One region of the Phyllobacterium zundukense genome, then DNA from elsewhere that is predicted to be linked to it. Evidence: predicted binding sites of a transcription regulator. Region 1 holds the regulator's gene; each other region holds the start of a gene.
The links. Region 1 encodes LexA, which represses DNA repair genes until DNA is damaged. Its sites were predicted from a motif close to TGTTCNNNNTGTGTTCNG; they were not measured.
Positions count from the first base shown of each region.

Region 2: a site for LexA is predicted at 3,301-3,318, ahead of dnaE (DNA polymerase III subunit alpha). Genes of this name have one in related genera too.
Region 3: a site for LexA is predicted at 2,498-2,515, ahead of BLM14_RS05020 (ATP-dependent helicase). Genes of this name have one in related genera too.

Region 1 covers NZ_CP017940.1:1,695,088-1,699,921, reverse strand. The annotation lists gene BLM14_RS08405 (ABC transporter substrate-binding protein) at 1-526, opposite strand, end outside; gene BLM14_RS08400 (substrate-binding domain-containing protein) at 967-1,998, shown strand; gene lexA (transcriptional repressor LexA) at 2,178-2,897, shown strand; gene BLM14_RS08390 (ComEC/Rec2 family competence protein) at 2,932-4,834, opposite strand, start outside.
Region 2 covers NZ_CP017940.1:2,071,826-2,076,659, reverse strand. The annotation lists gene proS (proline--tRNA ligase) at 1-1,240, shown strand, start outside; gene BLM14_RS10415 (lipoprotein-releasing ABC transporter permease subunit) at 1,237-2,523, shown strand; gene BLM14_RS10410 (ABC transporter ATP-binding protein) at 2,525-3,208, shown strand; gene dnaE (DNA polymerase III subunit alpha) at 3,601-4,834, shown strand, end outside.
Region 3 covers NZ_CP017940.1:1,039,314-1,044,147, reverse strand. The annotation lists gene BLM14_RS05025 (glucose/quinate/shikimate family membrane-bound PQQ-dependent dehydrogenase) at 1-2,291, opposite strand, end outside; gene BLM14_RS05020 (ATP-dependent helicase) at 2,560-4,834, shown strand, end outside.

The DNA of each region.
Region 1 (4,834 bases):
TGTTACCGGCTGTGCGCTCTGCATCCTGGATTTCCTTGGCGGTCGCCGCCATTTCATCCCAGGTTTTCGGAACGGGCTTCTTGTACTTCTCGAGCAGATCCTTCCGGTAGTAGAGCGCTGGCGCATCCGTGAACATCGGCAGCGCGACGAGCTTGCCATCCACAGTCTGACTCTCAATAATTGAAGGAATGTGCTGATCGATCACATCTTTCGCCGCCGCCTTCAGATCAAGGAACTGATCGGCCAGTTGCGGCGCCCAGATCACATCGGTGCGATAGACATCAATGTCGGTATTGCCCGCTGCGAGCCAAAGGCGGTACTGGCCGAAATTGTCAGAGCTGTTGGCAGGCATGGCAACGATAGAGACCTTGTTGCCGGTTTCCTTTTCGAACCGATCGAGCTGCTTGCGCAGGAATTCCCGCCCGTTGCCGGTATCGCCGGATACAATGGACAGATTGGCGGCGAATGCCCCTGAAGCCAGTAAAGTGGTGGTCAAAAGGGCTGCAATAAATGATTTGGCTTTCATGATTTCCTCCCAAAAATCCCGTGGAATCAGGCCCATCGCAACACGGCGACTACGACCCTGTGGTTTAGAAACTCCTCCTGAAGCGCTTTGGATATCTCATTGGATTCAGAAATTCAAAGCGCTTTGAATAAAAAATGGCAAAGGCATTTCGAACTGTCAAGCAACAATTTCAACCAACAAGGAATGGAGCCGATCTCACGATTAAGCATCGCGGGATAAAATAACGTTGTTTCAATGCGTTATAAGATGATCTTTACGGGGTATTACGCGCATCATGGCACCTGTGGAATGAGGTGGCATTCGCTGACCGCCGCACTTTTGATACTAAAGTTCAAAGCGCTTTGAATTTATGCTATGGTTATGTTTATTATTTGGAGTCATATCTGGCAAAGGCTTTCGTTCCGGAGCCTGCATATGAACGCATTGGTGGATCGCTTGCTATGAAACTCAAGGAACTGGCCGAACAGCTGGGCTTGTCACAGACGACCGTCAGTCGCGCCCTGAACGGCTATCCCGAGGTCAACAAGGCCACTCGTGAGCGTGTTAGCAAGGCAGCGCTGCAATTCGGCTACAGCGCGAATGCTAATGCCCGCCGCCTCGCCATTGGGCGGGTTGGCGCAATCGGCATTCTCATGCCGAACGATCGAAGCGAGCGCTTTGGCCCGCACACGAGCGAATTCTTTTCTGGCTTGGCCGAACGCCTTTCCCAGGACGAAATGGACCTCCTGATGAGTCCGGTCATCAATAATGATGAAATCTCGGCATACAGGCGGCTTATTTCCAGCAAACGGGTGGATGCCATCATCATAACAGGCCCCACCCTCATGGATGAACGGGTTGCCATGCTGATCGAGGAGAAATTCCCTTTCGTCCTGCATGGACGAACAAATATCGAGGCGCCGCATGCTTGGCTCGATATCGACAATGCAGGTGCATTCCGCCAGGCCGCTTCCCACCTGCTTGATCTCGGCCACAAGCATATCGCCATGATAGATGGCCTCAAGGGACATACTTTTTCCGAACACCGCGAACTCGGCTATCGTGAGGCACTTCTGGAACGGGGCATTCCAGTTGATCCGCGTTTCATCGTCCACGAGCGGTTTTCCGACGAGATCGGCTTTCGGGAGGCGCAACGGCTCTTGTCGCTTCCACAGCATCCCACCGCGATCATTGCCGGCTCCATGATGACTGCACTCGGCGTTTTCCGCGCCATCCGGTCGAAGGGTTATGAACTCGGCAAAGAAGTCTCGATCATCGCCCATGACGACGTGTTTCCCTATCTCAATGCCAGCAATATGGTGCCGTCCATGACGACGACGCGCTCGTCGATCCGCTCCGCCGGCACGCGTATCGCCGAAATGCTGGTGCGCGTGCTGGACGGCGAGCCCGTGGAAAACATCCATGAGGTCTGGCCGGTCGAACTGATCCTGCGGCAATCGAGTGGACCACCGGTGATTCCAGGTAAACGCTAAAGCTATTTCCCAGTTTTAATTCGCATTCTTGGCGAATTTGGCCCCAAATGCTGGTATTTGGGTAAAATCACACACTGTTCGCGCAACGTACACCACATATTAAGCCTTGTGGAACACAACTGGAACAGATAGTGTTTGTTCTGGTTTTGTTTTTCCGATTCCCTGCTAAAGGATCGCCGATGCTAACGCGTAAACAACATGAACTTTTGCTCTTCATTCACGAGCGCTTGAAGGAGACGGGCATCCCGCCATCATTCGACGAGATGAAGGATGCATTGGACCTGGCGTCGAAGTCCGGCATACACCGGTTGATCACTGCGCTGGAAGAACGCGGCTTTATTCGTCGGCTAGCAAATCGGGCAAGAGCGCTGGAAGTCCTGCGCCTGCCGGACTCCATTGCGCCCGGTCTCAACGCCCAAAGGAAATTCTCGCCAAGCGTCATCGAGGGCAGTCTTGGACGAAACATCGCTCCTCCCCGGCCTCAGTCGCGCTCGGCGGATGACTCAAGCGCTTCCACCATTGTCAGCATCCCAGTTATGGGCCGCATCGCTGCTGGTGTGCCGATTTCGGCAATCCAGAACCAGACCCATATGATCGGCCTGCCGCCAGACATGATCGGTAGCGGCGAACATTATGCTCTTGAGGTCAAGGGTGACTCGATGATCGACGCCGGGATTTTCGATGGCGATACCGTTGTGATCAAGCGCAGCGATACGGCCAACCCGGGTGAGATCGTTGTAGCTCTGGTTGACGACGAAGAAGCTACACTGAAGCGTTTCCGCCGCAAAGGTGCCTCGATTGCACTTGAAGCAGCGAACCCCGCCTATGAAACCCGCATTTTTGGACCGGACCGCGTTCGAGTTCAAGGTAAACTTGTGGGGTTGATAAGGCGTTATTAAAGGCGGCGTCCACTTGCTCTTTCGAGCGTAATTGTTATTTCACGATGGTCTTCGCGCGGTCGCTGGATTTGTATTCATCAAGGTCGCGGGCAGCGCGTGAATGTGTCCGATATGAATTCCATGGCCGATCCGGTGGTCCAACGGCGTAAGCAATGCCGGCGGAGCGGAGCCGCTGAAGGTGAAGAACCTTTGCTTCGGCAACATTCGGCAGCGACGGATCGTCTGTATCCTTCGGCGCTTCCAGAATGATCTCGGCAGTTCCTCGCAGTGCGAGATCGCGCTTGGTAATCACCAGAACATTATCGTCGCTGCAAACCGCCTCTGTGCCTGCAAAAGCCAGAATGACGATATCCCCCTCGGTGCAGGCCGATGACCTTTGGGCAGGGTCATCGGTATAGGCGACTATCAGCCCGCCCTGCTCACGTGCGGTGCAAAGTCTGTCTGCACATTCGAATTGCGTTTCTTCAAGACGTGCACCGGTTTTTACCGGCTTGACCACATCATCTGTCCCATAGCCCTGTTGCCAGTTGTTTAAAGTGAACGCGCTTCCAGATGGCCGATTGATCGCTAATCTATTGTCTGCAGTTCGCAACGCAACCAGCCTTCCATCCTCTGAAATAATGATGCCAGGTTCTTGCGCGGCAATCATGAGTATTGCCGCGGCCAACAACGTGGGCGGGCCGCACAAGCGCAATCGTGTCGATGGCAACAACAACGTCACTAGCCCGAGACTCATAAAGATCAGACAGGCCTGCGGCATCAAACCGAGATTGCCGCTTGGCGAACGTGAGGCAACCATCTTGGCGATGGCAATCACAGCTTCAATACCGCGGCCCATGACAGCAAATGGTAGCCAGTCCAGATCGAATGGCATGGCGAGCAAACCAAGCACGGCAAACGGCATGACGAACACCGAGATGAGCGGAAGCGCAAGTGCGTTGCCGACAAGTCCGAAGGGTGCAGTATTGTTGAAATGATACGCGGCGAAGATCGAGCTTGCTGACCCTGCAACGAGCGACGTCATGGCGATCGCGCCGATATGGTTTACCGCTTTCGACGGTAGTGTCAGCAGCAGATGATGATGGGTATTTTTTCTGGGTTGGTGTTTACCCTGCCGTTTTGACCACCAGCTGTAGAATGCGATAAGGGCGGCAGTTGCCGAATAAGACATCTGAAAACTCGGTCCGAGAATTTCGTGCGGCGAGATCGCAAGGGTTATGAGTGCAGCAATGGCCAGATTGCGCATCGAAATCGCCGCCCGATCGACGGTCATGGCCAGAAGCATGACAGCCAGCATGACGAAGCTCCGCTGTGCGGCAACATCGGCACCCGAGAGCAGCAAATAGAAAGCGGATCCAATCAATGCGATGACCGCCGAGAGTTTCTTGACCGGGTAACGTGCCGTGAATCCTGGAAAGAAAGCCAGGATAGCGCGAAGCGAACCCATTATCGTCGCTGCCACCAGAGCCATGTGAAAGCCGGAGATCGACAGGATGTGCGACAGGCCGCTCAACCGCATGGCATTGTTGGTATCATCGCTAATGCCATCCCGCTGGCCTGTGATCAGCGAGGCTGCGATGTCGCCCGGCTCTCCTTTGATATTTCGCAGTATGCGTTGGGTCAGCTGCTGCCTGATATCGGCAATCGTCATAAATATTGTCGTGGTGGAACCAGCGGCAGAAGCTACAGGCACGATATCGGCCTTTCCAAGCAAAAATCCGTTGGCGCCGATGCCCCGATAATAATTGTAGAAGGCAAAATCGTAATTGCCTGAACGCACAGGGCCTGACTGGGGACGCAGATGGACCAGGCCTGAGAGGCCATCTCCATTCTTAAGGGCGCGCGGCAAGGCTTTGGCGGAGATCACAATGCGATCCGGCCCATAACGCAGCGCTGGTCGCTCGGTCGAAATGACGTCCATGGTAACGCGCCATCCA
Region 2 (4,834 bases), 380 kb from region 1:
CGGTATCTATGCCTGGCTGCCGGCTGGCTTGCGCATTCTCAACAAGGTGAGTGACATTATCCGCGAGGAACAGAACCGCTCCGGTGCGATCGAATTGCTCATGCCGACGATCCAGTCTGCCGATCTGTGGCGCGAAAGCGGTCGCTATGATGCCTATGGCGACGAAATGTTGCGTATCAAGGATCGCGGCGAGCGCGAAATGCTGTACGGCCCGACAAATGAGGAAATGATCACCGAGATTTTCCGTGCTTATGTGAAGTCCTACAAGGATCTGCCGCTCAATCTCTACCACATCCAGTGGAAATTCCGCGACGAGCGCCGCCCGCGCTTTGGCGTGATGCGCTCACGTGAATTCCTGATGAAGGACGCCTATTCCTTCGATCTCGATTTTGAGGGCGCCAAGGCAGCATACAACCGCATGTTCGTCGCCTATTTGCGTACTTTCTCGCGCCTGGGGATCAAGGTGATTCCGATGCGTGCCGATACGGGGCCCATTGGTGGTGAACTCAGTCATGAATTCATCATTCTCGCTGAAACGGGTGAAAGCCAGGTCTTCTGCGACCGCGCCTACCTCGATTTGCCGGTGCCGGGACCCGACACGAACTTCGATGACGATGCACAGATCGCTGAAATCGTGACGCGGTGGACCGCGCCCTACGCGGCGACCGACGAAATGCATGATGAGGCAGCGTGGGGCGAGGTCGGTGCATCCGACCAGCTCGCCGCGCGCGGCATCGAAGTCGGCCACATTTTCCACTTTGGTACGAAATATTCCGAACCTATGGGTGCAAAGGTAAGCGGCCCCGATGGCAAGGACCATCTGGTGTCGATGGGTTCCTACGGCATCGGGCCGTCGCGTGTCATTGCGGCGATTATCGAGGCATCGCATGATGAGAATGGCATCATCTGGCCGAAAGCCGTTGCGCCGTTTGGCGCCGGCATTGTTAATATGAAACCAGGCGATGAAGGCTGCGATGCGGTTTCGACGAAGCTTTACGAAGCGCTGACAAATGCAGGCCTTGAGCCATTGCTGGATGACACGGATGACCGCCCTGGCGCAAAATTCGCGAAGATGGATTTGATCGGACTGCCAACGCAGGTGATTGTCGGTCCGCGCAGCGTTGCCGCGGGCGAGGTCGAGATCAAGGATCGTGCGACTGGTGCGCGTGAGACCTTGAGCATTGAAGCTGCAATCAACAAGCTCGCGGGACCTGCGAACTTTCAGGCGGGAATTCTATGAGCGAACAGGCCGTCACCGCGACATCCGGTTCCAAGCCGTTCTCAGCCTATGAACGGATGATTGCGTGGCGCTATCTGCGCGCTCGGCGCAAGGAAACGTTTATTTCGGTGATTGCCGGCTTCTCATTTACCGGGATCATGCTGGGCGTCGCGACGCTGATCATTGTCATGGCTGTCATGAATGGCTTCCGCAGCGAATTGCTGACTCGCATTCTCGGTATCAACGGCCATGTTATCATGCAGCCAATGGATCGGCCGCTCGATGACTATGATGCGGTGATCAAGCGTATCGACGCTATTCCAGGCGTTTCCTTTGCCATTCCTGTAGTGGAGGGGCAGGTGCTGGCCAAGGGTAACGTCGGAGCGGGCTCTGGCGCTTTGGTGCGCGGTTTGCGTGAAGAAGATATCGCCAAGCTCAAGCTCGTTTCGAAAAATGTCCGTCAGGGCACGTTCGAGGAGTTCAACACTGCAGGCGGCGTCGCCATTGGTACGCGAATGGCGGAGAATATGGGGCTGGGTCTTGGCGACCGGCTGACCTTGATTTCTCCGGACGGAGACGTGACACCGATCGGCATGGCACCGCGCGTAAAATCCTATCCGGTGACAGCGATCTTCGAGATTGGCATGTCCGAATATGATGCTTCGATTGTGCTGATGCCGCTCGAAGAATCGCAGCTCTATTTCAACCAGGAGAACAAGGTTCAGTCGATCGAGATATTCGCTGACAACCCGGACAATGTGGATGCACTGAAGAAGCCGATCGAGGATGCAGCGCAGCGGGCGCTCATGCTCACCGATTGGCGCCAGCGCAACCAGACCTTTTTCTCGGCACTGCAGGTCGAGCGTAATGTCATGTTCATGATCCTGACGCTGATCGTCCTGGTTGCGGCGCTTAATATCATCTCCGGTCTGATCATGCTGGTGAAGGACAAGGGGCATGACATCGCCATCCTGCGAACGATGGGCGCGACGCGAAACTCGATCCTGCGTATCTTCCTGATGACCGGTGCGGCTATCGGCGTAACCGGGACAATTGCCGGCGTGTTGCTTGGCGTGCTGGTCTGCCTGAATGTGGAGCGTATACGGGAGTTCTTCTCCTGGCTGTCAGGCACCACGCTTTTCAATCCGGAACTGTATTTCCTCAGCACGCTGCCCGCCAAGATGGATTTCAATGAAACCTTTTCGGTCATTCTCATGGCGCTAGTCCTGTCATTTCTGGCAACGCTGTTTCCCGCGTGGCGCGCAGCTAAGCTCGATCCCGTCGAAGCATTGAGGTACGAATAGAATGGCAGGCGGGGCAATTCTTCAACTGACGAGTGTTGGCCGTCGGTACAGCGAGATCGGCCGGGAAATCATCATCCTCGACGATGCAAACTTTTCACTTGGCAAGGGTGAAATGGTTGCGCTTGTGGCACCCTCGGGTGCCGGCAAGTCGACATTGTTGCATACCGCCGGATTGCTTGAACGTCCCGATAGCGGTGACGTGATCCTTGACGGTCGATCCTGCGGTACGCTGTCGGACGAGGACCGCACGGCCATTCGTCGCAATGATATCGGCTTCGTTTATCAGTTTCATCATCTGCTACCTGAATTCTCCGCACTGGAGAACGTGATGATGCCGCAGATGATTCGCGGCATGAAACCGGGCGTCGCGTCCGAGCGAGCACAGCAATTGCTCGACTACATGAAGGTTGGCGCGCGTGCTTCGCACCGGCCAAGCGAACTCTCCGGTGGCGAACAGCAACGTGTGGCAATTGCCCGTGCCGTGGCGAACGCTCCATTGGTTCTGCTGGCAGACGAGCCAACAGGCAACCTTGATCCGGTGACGTCGTCCTATGTGTTCGAGGCGCTGGAAGCCCTGGTTCGCCAGTCCGGTCTCTCTGCGATGATCGCAACCCACAATTTCGAACTCGCGCGCCGCATGGACCGGCGCGTGACGCTCAAGGACGGCAAGATCACCAGCCTCTGATCGATTCGCGCCCTTTTCATTTTCCTTCCATTAATATTTCAAAAACCATAGCGCCGATAGGCGCTTTGGTACGCTTGACTTTAGAACAAAAATAGAACAAAACATAGACATAGAGACAACGACGAAGGGTTTTACCGATGAGCGAACTTTTCCAGGACGTTATGTCATTCGTTACAGTCAGCCTGTTCATTGCGACTTTCGCAATGTGGGTCAGCGCAATCTGAAAGAATATCGGGATCGTCGGCTTCAGAGTTTCAGGGCTGACGATCCCGGCTTCTGTCCACTGTTGAAGCCGGCCAAATCTTCAAATCAGGTGGACACATCATCGCGCATGTCGGACTATGACGGCGCGGTGAATCGGTTTCTCCGTTCAAGTCTTCGGAGATGAAAAATTGGCAGACGGGCAGAGCAACGGCGGCGAAAGCAACGCGACAAAACAGGCGCTGCGCTTCGTTCACCTGAGGGTTCATTCCGCATACTCGCTGCTTGAAGGCGCCTTGCAGGTCGCAAAGGTGATTGATCTCGCGGTGTCGAACAAGGCGCCGGCGATCGCGATTACCGATACCAACAATCTTTTCGGTGCCCTTGAATTCGCGCAAAAGGGATCGAAGGCGGGGCTGCAGCCTATTATTGGTTGCCAACTCGATATCGCCTTCCACGATCAGGCAGAGGAAAGCCGTAGTGCTAACCGGCGCGAGGCGCTTGGTCTGGCGCCGCTTGTGTTGCTTGCGGCGACCGAGGAGGGCTATGCCAATCTCGTTCGCCTTGTCAGCCGTGCCTATCTGGAAACGCCCGCCGGCGATCCGGTCCACATCACATCGAATTGGTTGCCTGGCCGAACTGACGGCATCATTGCCCTGTCGGGCGGTCCGGAAGGTGCCATCGCCAAGGCGATCAAGGATGATCGCATCGACCGCGCGCGGCAGCGACTGATCGGTTTGAAAGCGCTGTTTGGTGACCGGCTCTATGTCGAGTTGCAGCGCCATCGAGGCTATGATCGCGCTCTCGAGGCAACGCAGGTTGAACTCGCCTATGAGCTTGAACTGCCGCTCGTTGCCACCAATGATGTATTTTTCTCCAAGAGCGCCGATTACGAGGCTCACGATGCCTTGCTGGCAATTGCCGCCGGTTCGCTCCTTTCGATCGACGACCGGCGGCGTCTGACGCCGGATCACTATCTCAAGAGCGAAGATGAGATGGTGGACCTGTTTGCCGATCTGCCGGAGGCGGTGGAGAACACCGTCGAGATTGCGCTGCGCTGCTCCTACTATCCAAAGAATCGCGCGCCGATCCTGCCGCGCTTTACCGGTGAGAGTGGCGATCCAGAGGCGGCGTTGCAGGCCGAAGCGGACGAATTGGCACGGCAGGCGAGGGAAGGTCTCGCGCAGCGCATTGAGACCCTAGGGCTCGCTGGCGCCCACACCCGCGAGGAATATGCGACACGTCTCGAATACGAGATTTCCATCATTACCCGAATGAAATATCCGGGATACTTCCTCATCGTTTCCGACTTCATCAAATGGGCGAAAGCCCATGATATTCCTGTGGGTCCTGGTCGTGGTTCCGGCGCGGGTTCGCTCGTTGCCTATGCGTTGACCATTACCGACGTCGATCCCCTCCGGTTCT
Region 3 (4,834 bases), 660 kb from region 1:
ACCGAGCCGTGACCACCGGCGACGATGACCACATATTGCTTGCCATCCGCCAAGGCGAAAGACATCGGCGTTGACTGACCGCCTGCAGGGAGGCGCGCTTCCCACAGCTGTTTACCGCTCGTTACATCATAGGCGCGAAGAAAATCGTCCACGGCAGCGCCAAGGAACGCGACACCGCCGGCGGTGATCATCGGACCGCCAATGCCGGGAACGCCGACTTTGAATGGCAAGGGCAAGGGCGAGGAATCGCGGACGGTTCCGTTACGATGCATCCACGTGATCTTGCCGGTACGCAGATCCGCTCCCGCCACATAGCCCCACGGCGGAGCCTGGCAAGGTAGTCCGAGCGGCGACACAAACGGTCCCAAGATGACCGCATAGGGTGCCCCCTCATTGCGATTGAGGCCCTGTTCGCTGCCCTTTGTGCTAGCGCCAGGTGGGGGAACATCGGCTCGAGGAACAAGCCTTGACGTGAACGCCAGATAGGTCGGCATGCCGAACATGACCTGACGTGCCGGGTCCACTGCAACGCTGCCCCAATTGAACACGCCAAAATTACCCGGATAGATCAACGATCCCTGGAGCGACGGCGGCGTATAGCGGCCCTCGTAACGCAGCTTGAGGAACTCGATGCGGCAAGCCAGCTGATCGAACATCGAAACGCCCCACATGTCCTTGCCGGTCAACGGCTTTGGCATGAAGGTCAAACCCGAAACCGGCTGGGTCGGCGAAGTGAAATCACCTTCGATAGCGCCCGTCGGTGCCGGCACCTCCTCGATTGGAAGGATCGGCTCGCCGGTGCGCCGGTTAAGGACATAGATATCGCCTTGCTTGGTCGGTCCGACCAGTGCGGGAACCGCGCCGGTGGCCGTGTTGATATCGACAAGGGTTGGCTGTGCAGGCACATCCATATCCCAGAGGTCGTGGTGAACCGTCTGGCGGACCCAGCGCACCTGGCCGGAGTTCAGATCAAGCGCGACGATCGACGACGAGAATTTTTCGACATTGGCGCTGCGCCCTGCCCCGAGCTGGTCCGGTGTCTGGTTGCCAAGCGGCACGTAGAGCAGACCGAGCTTTTCGTCAGCACTGGAGACAGACCAGCTGTTGGGTGAATTATGCGTGTAAGTCTGCCCTTCCGGCAGCGGCGTCGTCACATCGGGATTGCCTGAATCCCAGTTCCACACCAGAGCACCGGTATTGATATCGAAGGCGCGGATGACACCCGACTGTTCATGGATTGAATAATTGTCATTGACTGCGCCGCCGACGATGATCTTACCTGCGGCAATAACGGGCGGCGAAGTTGAATAGTAATAGCCCGCCGGGTTATAGGGCATGCCCTTCTCCAGGTGCAGCGTGCCCTTGTCGGCAAAGGACGGGCAGACCTGACCATTGGCAGCGTCGAGCGCAATCAGCCGTGCATCGGAGGTCGGCAGATAGACCCGCTCCGCGCAAGGCTGGCCGGGAGTCATTGTCGGGTCGGCGTAGTAGGAAACGCCGCGGCATGTCTGGTGCTGGCGATCGGGGTTGAGACCGACATTCGGATCATATTTCCACTTTTCCTTGCCGGTTGCCGCATCGAGCGCGATCGCCCAGTTGTGCGGCGTGCAAAGATAGAGCGTGTCGCGCACCTTCAGGGGCGTCACCTGGTAAGTGGTTTCTCCGATATCGTCGGGGAGCTTCACGTCGCCGGTCTGGTACTGCCAGGCAACTTGCAACGAGCTGACATTTTCCGGCGTGATCTGTTTCAGCGGCGAATAGCGCTGGCCGTAGGGGGTGCGACCATATTGATGCCAGTCGCTTTCCGGAACGTTGCCGCCGAGATCGGGCGTCGCAACAATGACTTCCTTGCTGAGATCCCCGACAATCTGCTGCGGATCCTGCGTCATCGAATAGCCGGCAATGCCGAGCGCCGCGAGAACCGTGATAGCTAGCGGAATTGCCGGACCCCACGCTGAAAACGAACGCCCTTCTTCCTCATTAAGCCCACCACGGATCCATGGCGTCAGCAGCCACAGCCCGAGCAGCATGATGACACCGCCCCGCGGCGCAAGCTGCCACCAGTCGAAGCCGATTTCCCAGATTGCCCAGCCTAGCGTACCGATCACCAGGATCGCATAGACCAGCAAAGCCGAGCTGCGCTTGCGGAAGAGAAGAGCGGACGTAGTCAGGAAGGCCAGCGCCGCAAGGATGTAATACCAGCTGCCACCAAGTATTGCGAGCCAGACACCACCCACACCAAGCGCCGCACCAATGAGGAAAAATATGAGAGCCGTCAGAGTGATTGCCATGGGGTAGGAGTCCTTTTCCAAGCTCAATCAGGATCGAATGGTTCTGACATGCGGGCTGCGAACGCGCCGGCGGTTGCCAGGGTCTGCTCCAGTCAAAGAGTCTTCTCCAATCAAAATGGGTAAGCCCTAAAACAGGACGACGCAATATCGGCGATTGAATATTTCAACTGCAAGTTTCGGGGGAAAGACGCCCGCCCAAGATTGGCCGTTCTCTTTTTGTATCGCATTTATCTGGTTTTTCGGTGCCGAATCACTACATTGGGGTCAAATGTCCGGATTGCCTGACGATATTCCATTCTTCGACGAACCTGATGTGCCTCGGCAGCCTTCGGGAATCGCCGCGCGTGCCATGCAAGCGCGTGGTGCCCCGCCCTATCTGGCTGGCCTCAATCCAGAGCAACGACTTGCGGTTGAAACAACCGAGGGGCCAGTTCTGGTTCTGGCAGGTGCGGGTACGGGCAAGACCCGCGTTCTCACCTCCCGCATCGCGCATATCCTGTCGCTCGGCAAGGCCTATCCAAGCCAGATCCTCGCCGTGACCTTCACCAACAAGGCGGCGCGCGAGATGAAGGAACGCATCGGCGTTCTGGTCGGCGGTGCCGTGGAAGGCATGCCCTGGCTCGGTACGTTCCACTCCATCGGCGTCAAGCTGTTGCGCCGTCATGCGGAACTGGTCGGTCTCAAGTCCGATTTCACCATTCTCGATACGGATGACGTCATCCGCCTGATCAAGCAGATCATTCAGGCCGAAGGGCTGGACGACAAGCGCTGGCCTGCCAAGCAATTCGCGCTGATGATCGACGGCTGGAAGAACAAGGGGCTCGGCCCGTCGGAAATCGCTGAGGGCGACGCGCGTTCCTTCGCAAATGGCAAGGGCCGCGAGCTCTACACTGCCTACCAGAACCGGCTGAAGACACTCAATGCCTGCGATTTCGGCGATCTTCTCTGCCATCCAATCCGCATGTTCCGCGCCTATCCGGACGTGTTGAAGGAATATCACGCCAAGTTCCGCTATATCCTTGTCGACGAGTACCAGGACACCAACACCGCGCAATATATGTGGCTGCGCCTGATCGCGCAGGGTTCGAAAAATGTCTGCTGCGTCGGTGATGACGATCAGTCGATCTATGGCTGGCGCGGCGCGGAAGTCGACAATATCCTGCGCTTCGAGAAGGATTTTCCCGGCGCGGTCGTGATCCGCCTGGAGCGCAATTATCGCTCGACGGCGCATATTCTCGGCACCGCCTCCTTCCTCATCTCGCACAATGAAGGCCGCCTCGGCAAAACTCTGTTCACCGATGCCGCCAACCCCGAAGATGCCAAGGTCAATGTGCACGCTGCCTGGGATTCCGAAGAGGAAGCCCGTGCTGTCGGCGAGGAAATCGAGCAGGCACAGCGCAAGGGCCACAATCTCAATGACATGTCGATCCTGGTGCGCGCCTCGTTCCAGATGCGCGAATTCGAAGATCGCTTCGTCACGCTTGGCCTGAACTATCGCGTCGTCGGCGGCCCGCGGTTCTATGAGCGGCTCGAAATCCGCGACGCGCTCGCCTATTTCCGCGTCGTTGCGCAAGGGTCGGACGATCTGGCGCTGGAGCGCATCATCAACACACCGAAGCGCGGCCTTGGCGAGGCAGCGATCCGCCAGGTACATGATTATGCAAGGGCACGCGATATCAGCATGCTCGATGCAGCCACGGATCTCGTCGAAACGGAAGAACTGAAGCCCAAGCCGCGTTCGGCCTTGCGCGAAGTCGTGGAAAACTTCAAGCGCTGGCAATCCTTGATCGATTCCACGCCGCATACGGAGCTCGCCGAAAAGATCCTCGACGAATCCGGCTATACGGCGATGTGGCAGGCGGATCGCTCGGCCGAAGCGCCGGGCCGGCTGGAAAACCTGAAAGAGTTGATCCGCTCGATGGAGGAATACGAGTCCCTGCGCTCTTTCCTCGAACATGTCGCGCTGGTCATGGACGCCGAGCAGAACGAAAATCTCGACGCCGTCAACATCATGACGCTGCACTCGGCAAAGGGCCTTGAATTCGAGACGGTATTCCTGCCGGGCTGGGAAGAAGGTCTCTTCCCACACCAACGTGCGCTCGATGAAGGCGGACGATCCGGCCTCGAAGAAGAACGCCGCCTCGCTTATGTTGGCCTGACGCGCGCCAAGAAGAACCTGCACATCTGGTTCGTCTCAAACCGGCGCATCCATGGTCTCTGGCAATCGACCATCCCCTCACGCTTCCTCGAAGAATTGCCGGAAGCGCATGTGGAAGTCGTAGCAACGGGCAATTCCTATGGCGGTTATGGCGGCGGTGGTGGCTATGGTCAGTCGCGTTTCGATCGTGCGGATCCGTTCGAGAACACCTATTCAACGCCGGGCTGGCAAAGGGCCCAAGCGAACCGCTCCGACGCGACACGCAACAATTGGGGCTCGCGCTCCGGCGCTCGCGTCGAGCGCATCGGTTACGGCGAGACGGATTCCGGCCATGGCGCCGGTCGTGGCTCGGTCAAGGGCCGCACCATCGATGGCGAACTGGTGG